Regions from separate parts of the Amycolatopsis sp. MJM2582 genome, predicted to be linked through region 3. Evidence: riboswitches for the same ligand, from Rfam matches in the RefSeq annotation. Region 3 holds a riboswitch; each other region holds the start of a gene.
The links. A riboswitch is a leader RNA that binds a small molecule or an ion and turns the genes downstream of it on or off. The one in region 3 is predicted to bind S-adenosylmethionine.
Positions count from the first base shown of each region.

Region 1: another riboswitch for S-adenosylmethionine. It lies ahead of thrC (threonine synthase); the one in region 3 lies ahead of ED92_RS19245 (methionine ABC transporter ATP-binding protein).
Region 2: another riboswitch for S-adenosylmethionine. It lies ahead of ED92_RS32095 (aminotransferase class V-fold PLP-dependent enzyme); the one in region 3 lies ahead of ED92_RS19245 (methionine ABC transporter ATP-binding protein).

Region 1 is NZ_JPLW01000004.1:33,607-36,874, reverse strand. Features, by position in the region: gene rpsT (30S ribosomal protein S20) at 1-191, shown strand, start outside; gene holA (DNA polymerase III subunit delta) at 244-1,227, opposite strand; SAM riboswitch class I at 1,363-1,496, shown strand; gene thrC (threonine synthase) at 1,510-2,775, shown strand; gene ED92_RS25445 (ComEC/Rec2 family competence protein) at 2,806-3,268, opposite strand, start outside.
Region 2 is NZ_JPLW01000006.1:180,720-183,987, forward strand. Features, by position in the region: gene ED92_RS32085 (potassium/proton antiporter) at 1-566, shown strand, start outside; gene ED92_RS32090 (M23 family metallopeptidase) at 698-1,381, shown strand; SAM riboswitch class IV at 1,510-1,624, shown strand; gene ED92_RS32095 (aminotransferase class V-fold PLP-dependent enzyme) at 1,657-3,000, shown strand; gene ED92_RS41480 (hypothetical protein) at 3,020-3,268, shown strand, end outside.
Region 3 is NZ_JPLW01000003.1:114,148-117,415, forward strand. Features, by position in the region: gene rsmA (16S rRNA (adenine(1518)-N(6)/adenine(1519)-N(6))-dimethyltransferase RsmA) at 1-785, shown strand, start outside; SAM riboswitch class I at 1,032-1,122, shown strand; gene ED92_RS19245 (methionine ABC transporter ATP-binding protein) at 1,336-2,346, shown strand; gene ED92_RS19250 (4-(cytidine 5'-diphospho)-2-C-methyl-D-erythritol kinase) at 2,469-3,268, shown strand, end outside.

The sequences.
Region 1 (3,268 bases), on a different contig from region 3:
TCCGGTCCTCGGTGAAGACCGCGATCCGCAAGTTCCGCGAGGCCGCCGACGCCGGCGACAAGGCCAAGGCCCTGGAGCTGCAGAAGGACGCGGCCAAGAAGCTGGACAAGGCCGTGACCAAGGGCGTCATCCACGCCAACCAGGCCGCCAACAAGAAGTCCGCGCTCGCGAAGCGCGCGAACTCTCTCTGATCGGCTTTCGAAGGGCCCCGGCGACTCGCGTCGCCGGGGCCCTTCGCCGTTCTCAGCGGCTTGTGCCGTGGGCGTCGACGACCTCCAGGACAGCGCGCTCCAAGGCGTACTCCGGGTTGGCCGCCACGCCCTTGACCTCGGCGTTGAGCCGGGCGACCACGCGCATCGCGGTGGCCAGACCGTCCTGCCCCCAGCCGCGGGCCTGCCCCTGCGCCTTGCGGACCTTCCAGGGCGGCATCCCCAGCTCGCCCGCCATCTGATTCGGGTTGCCGCGACCGGCGCCGGACACTCGCGCGATCGTGCGGACGGCGTCGGCGAGCGCGTCCGCGACCAGCACGTGCGGTACGCCCAGCTGCATCGCCCAGCGCAGCGACTCCAGCGCCGCCGCCTTGTCACCGGCGACGGCCTTCTCGGCGACGGCGAAACCGTTCACGTCCGCGCGGCCACGGTGGTAGCGCCGGACGGCCTGCTCGTCGACCGCCCCGCCGGCGTCCGCGACGAGCTGGGTCGCCGCCGACGACAGCTCGCGCAGATCCGAGCCGACGGCGTCGATCAACGCGAGCACGGCCGCACCGTCGATCTTCCCGCCGACCCGGCGGACCTCGTTGCGGACAAAGGATTCCCGCTCGGCGGCCTTGGTCAGCTTCGGGCACTCGACGACCTCCGCGCCCGCCTTCTTCAAGGCGGCTGGAAGCCCTTTCGCGGCCTTGCTCCGGCCGCCTCCGCTGTGCACGACGACGAGCACGATGCCGTCGGCGGGCGCCTTGACGTAGGCCATCACCCCGTCGGCGAGCTCCTGCGAGATGTCGTGCGCGGATTCGAGGACGATCACCCTGCCCTCGGCGAACAGCGAAGGGCTGACCATTTCCGCAAGCGCCGGGACTGTGAGGTCCGACACCCGGATCCGGGTGAGATCCGCCGTCGGATCGGCCGCTTTGGCCGCGTCCGAAGCACTGCGGACCGCACGTTCGATCAGCAGCTCTTCCTCACCGAGAACCAGGACCAGCGGCGATGGGGCGGAAGCTTGCGTCGTCACGGTGACGATCCTGCCACTCGTCCTCTCGTGTGCTTTGTCCGGTGATGTGTTCCGGGCACGGTGGCCCCACCTGAGGCTCATGTCGTACGGTGTTGGCGAGGCGACGCGCTGACGCGCGTGCCGACAATCGAATACCGCTCATCCAGAGGGGCAGAGGGAACGGCCCGATGAAGCCCCGGCAACCGGCGTCAGCCTGTCATCCCGCGATCGCGGGGTAGCTGACGAACACGGTGCCAATTCCGGCCCGCCACCGGCGGGGCAGATGAGGAAAGGAACCTCGCGATGACCGCAACCCTCGGCACGACCTCCACCACCAAGACCCCGGATCTCGGACCGGCCGTCGAACTGGTGTCGAAGGAAGAGGGACATCGGCAGCCGCTCGCCCCCGAATTCGTTTCCGCCGAGGACTTCTCGCCGCTCGAGGTCGCCTACGACTTCGGCCGCGTGCGCCGCGAGGACATCGAAGCCGGACCGAAGAACATCTGGCGCTACAAGAAGCTCCTTCCCGTTCCGTCGAATGTCGAAGAAATCCCCAACACCGAACCCGGCGCCACCCGGCTCATCCAGGCCGACAGGCTCGCGAAAGCCTTGGGTGTCAAGAAGGTCTGGGTCAAGGACGACACCGGGAACCCCACCCACTCGTTCAAGGACCGCGTGGTCGCCGTCGCACTGGCCGCCGCCCGCGAATTCGGATTCGACGTGCTGGCCTGTCCGTCGACCGGCAACCTGGCCAACGCCGTCGCCGCCGCGGCGGCCCGCGCGGGCTGGCGGTCGGTCGTCCTGATCCCGAAGACCCTCGAACGCGCCAAGATCCTCACCACCGCCGTGTACGACGGCGACCTGATCGCGGTCGACGGCAACTACGACGACGTGAACCGGCTCGCCACCCAGCTCGCCGCCGAGCAGGAGAGCTGGGCGTTCGTCAACGTGAACGTCCGGCCCTACTACTCGGAAGGCTCCAAGACGCTGGCCTTCGAGGTCGCCGAACAGCTCGGCTGGCGGCTTCCCTCCCAGATCGTGGTGCCGATCGCTTCCGGTTCCCAGCTCACCAAGGTGGACAAGGGTTTCCGCGAGTTCGGTCAGCTCGGCCTCGTCGACGAGACGCCGTACAAGGTGTTCGGCGCGCAGGCCACCGGCTGCTCCCCCGTCTCGGCGGCCTTCCGGGCCGGCCACGACGTCGTCCAGCCGGTCAAGCCGGACACGATCGCCCGGTCGCTGGCGATCGGGAACCCGGCCGACGGCCCCTACGTCCTCGACGTGGTCAACCGCACCGGTGGCGCGATCGAAGACGTCACCGACGAAGAGGTCGTCGAGGGCATCCGGCTGCTCGCCCGCACCGAGGGCATCTTCACCGAGACCGCGGGCGGCGTGACCGTCGCGACGGCCAAGAAGCTCATCGAGACCGGCAAGCTCAACCCGGACGAGGAGATCGTCCTGCTGATCACCGGCGACGGCCTCAAGACCCTCGACGCCGTCGAGGACAAGATCGGCCCGAAGGCCACCGTCAGCGCCTCGGCCGACGCGGTCCGCGAAGCTCTGGGTATCTAAGCTCGGGCATCTCAGTTCCCGCGGCCCGCCTCAGGAACGAGGCGGGCCGCGGGGCTCACCCCGGCGTACCAGGGCGAGGCCTCGCCCGTCCGCGACCACCGCGGTGTCGCCGTCCGTGTCCGTTCTGGCGACCGACGCGCCGACGGCCACCAGGCTGTCCAAAGTGGACTTGTTCGGATGGCCGTAGGTGTTTCCGGCACCGACGCTCACCAACGCGGCCCGCGGTGCGACGGCGTTGAGGAAATCCGGTGCCGTGTAACGACTTCCGTGGTGCGGGACCTTCAGGATCTCGGCACGCAGATCGGCGCCCTCGGCCATCAGGTCGGACTGCGCGGCGAGCTCGATGTCGCCTGTCAGCAGCAACCGGCCCGCCGGGGTCCCGGCGCGCAGGACGACCGAACCGTTGTTGATCACCGTGCCGTCCTGTTCACGGACCGACCGCCGGGTGACATAACGCGGCCCCAGTACGTCGAGTGACAACGCCTGCCATTCC
Region 2 (3,268 bases), on a different contig from region 3:
TGGCGCGGCCGCTGTCGGTGCTCCTGTCGGCGCTGCCGTTCAAGATCCCCTGGCGGGAACAGGTGTTCCTGTCCTGGGCCGGGTTGCGCGGCGCGGTCCCGATCGTGCTCGCGCTGATCCCGCTGTCGTCCGGGGTGCCCGGCGCGCAGGAGCTGGTCGACGCGGTGTTCGTGCTGGTCATCGTGCTGACGCTGCTCCAAGGGGCGACGTTGACCCCGCTCGCGCGAGCGCTCGGGCTGGCACAGCACGCCGAAGCGCACGAGATCGACGTCGACTCCGCGCCGCTCGACGAGATGGGCGCGGAACTCCTGCAGGTCCGGATCAACACCGGCTCGAAGATGCACGGCGTCTACCTGGCCGAACTGCGGCTGCCGGTGGGGGCGACGATCAGCCTCCTCGTCCGCGACGGCACGGGCTTCACACCGAACAAGAACACGCGGCTTCAGGAACGCGACCAGTTACTCGTCGTGACCACCGCTGAAGCCCGCGACACGGCCGAACGACGCCTGCGGGCCGTCGACCGCGCGGGCCGCCTGGCCAGGTGGAAGGGCGAATCCGGCCAGTAGGTCACGAACCAGCACCAGCTGTTCGTCGGTTGATCTCAGAAAATTCTTCCCTTTCGTACTCCTTTTGGATTACTTTCCCGGCAATCGACTCCATCGAATGGGTGAGTGTCACGGGGTAAGGAGTACGCAAGGTGACGAAACTTCCTGTGCGGTTCGCCGGTCTGGGGGCCGCGGTGGCACTCGTCGGAGTGGCTCTCTCCGCTCCGACGGCCACGGCGGCCGGTGCCTTCCCCGCGTTCGGACTGCCCTTCGAGACGGGCCAATCGGTCTACTCGGCGGGGATCCACTCGGACAACGGGAACTCCGGCGTGAAGAACGCCATCGACTTCAGCCCCGGCGACAAGACCGTTCGCGTCCCGCTGGCGGGCACCGTCCGGATCCAGCACTGCTCCGGCGGCGACTGGGTGACCGTCGACCACGACGGCGGCTGGCGCACCGGGTACTACCACATGGAGAACATTTCGGTCACCGACGGCCAGAAGGTCGCCCCCGGCGACGCACTCGGCCGGACCGGCAACGCGCTGCCCTGCGGTGGCAGCAGCACCGGCGCCCACGTGCACTTCACCTTGTGGACCCTGCCCACGGCGGCTGCCCAGGGCGGAGACTCGCGCGACTTCGGGGTCGGCGCCGGCAACTGGAACGGCAAGTCCTACGACGAGGTCTCGACCACGGTCGCCGAGGCCTACGGCGAGGCGGTCGACGGCAAGACCTTCGGCGGCTGGCGGTTCACCGCGGGCACCGATCAGTACTCGGGTACCGCGACCGAGCTCTCCTCCCGCGCGACCATCGGACTGCCCGGCCGATTCCGGGTTTGACCTGCCGTTGCCCGGCGCGGCGCGGCGCCGGGCAGCGGTGTTTCCCGCTCGCGGGACACGTGAGCGGCGTCTCAAGATGCGGACGAGGGCTGGCTCGATCGCCCGCCCATCCGCTAACTTCGTCCGTAGGTCACGAGTGTCAGCGTCAAGCCCCGGCTAGCTGACCGGCAACCCTCCTACCGCGGTGGGGTGCCCCGGGTGAGGACCTGGCTCGTCGCGTGGTGCGACGGGCAAGCGCGGGATCCTCGTCGGGTCCCCTGGCCCGGAGGATGACGATGACCCTCGCTCTCGAACGCACCAGCACCCCTGCTGAAACCGTTGCCACGCACGAAATCCCGACGGTCGCCTGCGCCGATCTGCGGGTTCCGCTGGTCACCGGCGGCGAAATCGGTTACGCCAACCTCGACCACGCGGCGAGCGCCCCGTGTCTGGACAAGGTGCGGGCCGCGGTCGACGAGTTCCTGCCCTGGTACGCCAGCGTGCACCGCGGGGCCGGGTTCGCCTCGCAGGTCTCCACCAAGCTCTACGAGCGCACGCGCGGAATCCTGCGGGACTTCGTCGACGCGCGATCGACCGACACCGTCGTGTTCACCCGCAACACCACCGATTCCTTCAACCTTCTCGCGCGCAGCCTGCCGAAGCACACGTCGGTCGTCGTGTTCGACACCGAGCACCACGCCGCGCTGCTGCCCTGGAAGGGGCCGAACGTCCGCCGGGTCGAGACGCCGCGCACCCGGCTCGCCGCGGTGTCCGCTGTGGACGAAGCGCTCGCGGACTGCCCGCAGGGGCCGCGGCTGGTCGTGCTGACCGGCGCGTCCAACGTGACCGGGGAACTGTTGCCGGTCAAGGAGATCGCGGCCGTCGCGCGGCGGCATGGCGCCCGGATCGCGCTCGACGCGGCGCAGCTCGCGCCGCACCGGAAGATCTCGGTGCGCGAACTGGACGTCGACTACGTCGCGTTGTCGGGCCACAAGCTGTACGCGCCTTTCGGTGCCGGCGCACTGATCGGCCGCGCGGACTGGCTGCGCGCGGCCCAGCCGTACCTCGCCGGTGGCGGCGCGACGAAGCTCGTCAGCCGTGACTCCGTGGTCTGGAATTCCGGACCTGAGCGGCACGAAGCCGGTTCCCCCAACACTGTCGGCGTCTACGCGCTCGGTGTCGCCTGCGAGACGCTGGCCGCGAACTGGGACGGCATCGTCGCCCACGAAGAGGAACTGCTGGCGCGGCTGCGTCGCGGCCTCGCCGCCATCCCCGGCTTCGCCGAACTGCGCTTGTTCGACGCGCCGGTCGACCGCGTCGGCACGCTCAGCTTCGTCGTCGACGGGTTCGAACCCGGCTGGCTCGCCGCGGTCCTGTCCGCGGAGTACGGCATCGGCGTGCGGGACGGCGCGTTCTGCGCGCACGTGGCGACCAAACGGCTGATCGCCGTCGCCGGTTCGACGGGCCAGCAGGCCGTGCGCGTGAGCCTCGGCCTCGGCAGCACCACCGAACACGTGGACCGGATCGTCCTGGCGCTGCGCCAGATCGTCGCCCGCGGCGCGCGCTGGCAGTACGAGAAGCCGGAAGGCCGCTGGGTGCCGGAAAACGATCCGCGCGAACTGCCCCCGTTCTGCGCCTGAGCCACTACCCTCACCCCGCATGGGGAACGAGCGACCGCGTTACTGGTTTCCGCTGGCGCTGCTGGGATTCGCCCAGCTGATCGTGGTGGCCCTGTCCGTCGGCACGCACCGGTCCGAAGGGTGGTTCGCCTACGTGCCTCACGGGGACGGCGGCGTGTTCGGCCCCGTCCAGAGCGCGGGGACGCCCCTGACCGCGGTTTCGGCCGGCGCCATCGGCAGGATGGACAACTGGCTGTTCGCCGTGTTCGCGGTCTACCTCGGCTCGGTG
Region 3 (3,268 bases):
ACGTACGTCCGACCAAGAAGCTCGGCCAGAACTTCGTGCACGATCCCAACACGGTGCGCCGCATCGTCGACCTCTCGGGGGTCGGCGAAGGCGACGTCGTGTTGGAGGTCGGGCCAGGCCTCGGCTCCTTGACGCTCGGACTGCTCGCGACCGGCGCCGAGGTCGTCGCGGTCGAAATCGATCCTGTGCTGGCGGGGCGATTGCCGAATACCGCCGCCGAACGGGGCGGAGCCGAACGATTGACGGTCGTCGGCGCGGACGCGTTGCGGATCACGGCGGACGACCTGCCCGCGAGTCCGACGGCGCTCGTCGCGAATTTGCCGTACAACGTCGCGGTTCCGGTCGTGCTGCACCTGCTGGCCGAGCTGCCGTCGCTGACCAGTGGCCTCGTGATGGTCCAGACCGAAGTGGCGGACCGGATGGCGGCCGGTCCGGGGAGCCGGACTTACGGCGTCCCCAGCGTCAAGCTCGCGTGGTACGGAAAGGCGCGCAAGGTCGCCGCGGTGCCTCGCGCGGTGTTCTGGCCCGTTCCGAACGTGGACTCCGCACTGGTCGCTTTCGAGCGGGGTGAGGTGGTCTCGTCCGTGGACCGGGAGCGATTGTTCGCGGTGGTCGACGCCGCCTTCTCCCAGCGGCGGAAGACCTTGCGCGCCGCGTTGGCGTCATGGGCCGGTTCCGCCGAACGCGCGGGGGCGCTGCTCGAGAAGGCGGGTATCGATCCCAAGACGCGCGGTGAGCAGTTGGATGTCCACCAGTTCGCGCGGATCGCCGCGGCCGCGGGTTGACCGCCTGCTCGGGATGTGACCGGCACCGCGCGAACGCCCCTCGGCCCAGGTCAGCACGAGTGCGTAAGTCTTCCTCTCGATCTGTATGAGCCGGCATTGTCTTAGCAGGTAGCACGCCTGGGGCAGGTCGAAGGCGCCTGCCTTTGTCCAATATATGGACAGCTCATCCTGTATGATGGACGCGACCAGACGTGTGATCTGCGCCTACGCGCTTGCTTTCATCCAGTGGGATCGGTTTTACTCAGTGAGCCATCCCGAGCGACTGAGAGACCTGGCTCGCCGAAGTCGCAGCAACCACCCTCCACAGGGCAGGTGCTACAGCCAGGACCGATGGAGGCTGTGCCTAATGAACAGGGTCACCCACCCGCTCCTGCTGACCAGGCGACGTGTCGTCGATGAAGGTCGCCGCACGGTAAGTGCGTGTCAACGCTCCACCGTTACTGCCTGAGTCCTTCTCCCTTACCTCTGAAAACCGTCCGTTTCCGGACGGTCACTCGGTGACGGTCGGCGCGCTCGAAAGAAGCAGCGCCCCATTCGCATGGAGCCTTTCGTGATCACTGTTGAAAACCTGTCCAAATCCTTTCCTCTCAACGGAAATCCCGTCGTCGCGCTGCGCGATGTGAGCGTGGACATCCAGGCGGGCTCGCTGTTCGGAGTCGTCGGCCCGGCCGGTTCCGGCAAGTCGACCCTCGCTCGTTGCATCGGTCTTCAGGAGCGCCCCGACCGCGGCGTCGTCCGCCTCGACGGCCTCAACACCGGGACCCTCGACGGACGCCGCCTGCGCGAGATCCGGCGGCAGGTCGGTGTCGTGAGCACCAAACCGGAATTGCTCGCTGAGCGCACCATCGCCGGCAACATCGCTTCCCCGCTCGAACAGCTCGGTCTCGACGGGCCGCAGCGCCGCAACCGGGTCGGCAACCTGCTCGACCTGGTCGGTCTCACCCCTCGGGCGGGGCAGCGGCCGGGCGACCTGTCCGAAGGGCAGCTGCGTCGAGTCGCCATCGCCAAAGCGCTGGCCGCCGGGCCGTCCGTGCTCTTGGCCGACGACCCGACCGCCGGTGTGCAGTCCGAGGAGACCGGCGCGGTCCTGACCGTGCTCGACCGGGCCCGTGCCGAGCTCGGAGTCACCGTGCTGCTCACCACTCCCGACGCCGGCGTGGTTCGCCGTGTCTGCGATGACGTCGCGGTTCTGGAGGCTGGGGCGGTCATCGAACGCGGGACCGTGCTCGACCTGGTCTCCGACCCGAACAGCCGGACCGCGCAGGCGCTGCTTCCCGCGATCGAGACCGGACGGGCGCAGGCCTCGAAGTACGACCGGGCAGTGGACGTCGTGCTCGTCGGCTTCGCTTCGGTCGGTGCGCTGCTCCCGGAGGCCGCCGGTCGCTTCGACGTCGAACTCGCCACCATCGGCGGCGGCCTGACCCGGATCGGCGACACGCCGGTGGGCCGGTTCCGTCTCGGTGTGCGCGGTGAGCGCGCGGACGCCGCGCTCGCCTGGATCGCCGAACGCGGCGGCCACGTGACCCACCCGGTCCGCGGACCGCAGGGTGTCGCTGCCTGATTCCTCCACGAACGGGCCGCTCAGGACGAAATCCGTCCGGGGCGGCCCGTTCGTGTCCGACTCGTCCTGTTCTCTTTTCTCCTGGTGACAGCGCAAGTGGAACGGCCACGTAGGCTTGACGGGTGCTCGCCGTCGTACCGCCCCCAGTAACCGTCAGGGTTCCCGCCAAGGTCAACCTGCACCTGTCGGTCGGTGACGTACGCCCGGACGGCTACCACGAGCTGGTGACCGTGTTCCAGGCGCTTTCCTTGACCGACGAGGTGACCGTCGCGGTCACCGAAGATCCCGGTGTCGAGGTCTACGGCGAAGGCGAAGGCTCCGTACCGACAGGGGCCAACAACCTCGCCTGGAAGGCGGCGCAGGCGCTGGCGGCACATGTCGGCAAGGCGGACGGCGAGTCCAAGGTCAGGGTCGTACTGCGCAAAGGCATCCCGGTGGCAGGTGGGATGGCCGGTGGTAGCGCCGACGCGGCCGCGACCCTGGTGGGGCTCGCGTCGCTTTGGAAGCTCGACATCTCCCGAGACGAACTGGCGGGTATCGCCGCGAAGCTCGGCAGTGACGTCCCGTTCGCGCTCTACGGCGGGACCGCGTTGGGCACCGGCCGGGGTGAGCAGCTGGTGCCGGTCTTGTCGCGGCACACCTTCCATTGGGTCCTGGCCTTCGACCAGCGAGGTCTTTCGACGCCGAGGGTGTTCGGCGAGCTGGACAAGTTGCGTGAAGAGGGCAGCCCGCCGCGGATCGGTTCGCACACCCCGGTGGTCGAGGCGCTGGCGTCCGGCGACCCGCGGCAGCTGGCGCTGCTTCTCGGCAATGACCTTCAGGCGGCCGCCGTCTCGTTGCGGCCGGGGCTGCGTCGCACCTTGCGGGCCGGGGTCAACGCGGGTGCGCTCGCCGGCACCGTCTCCGGCTCCGGACCGACCTG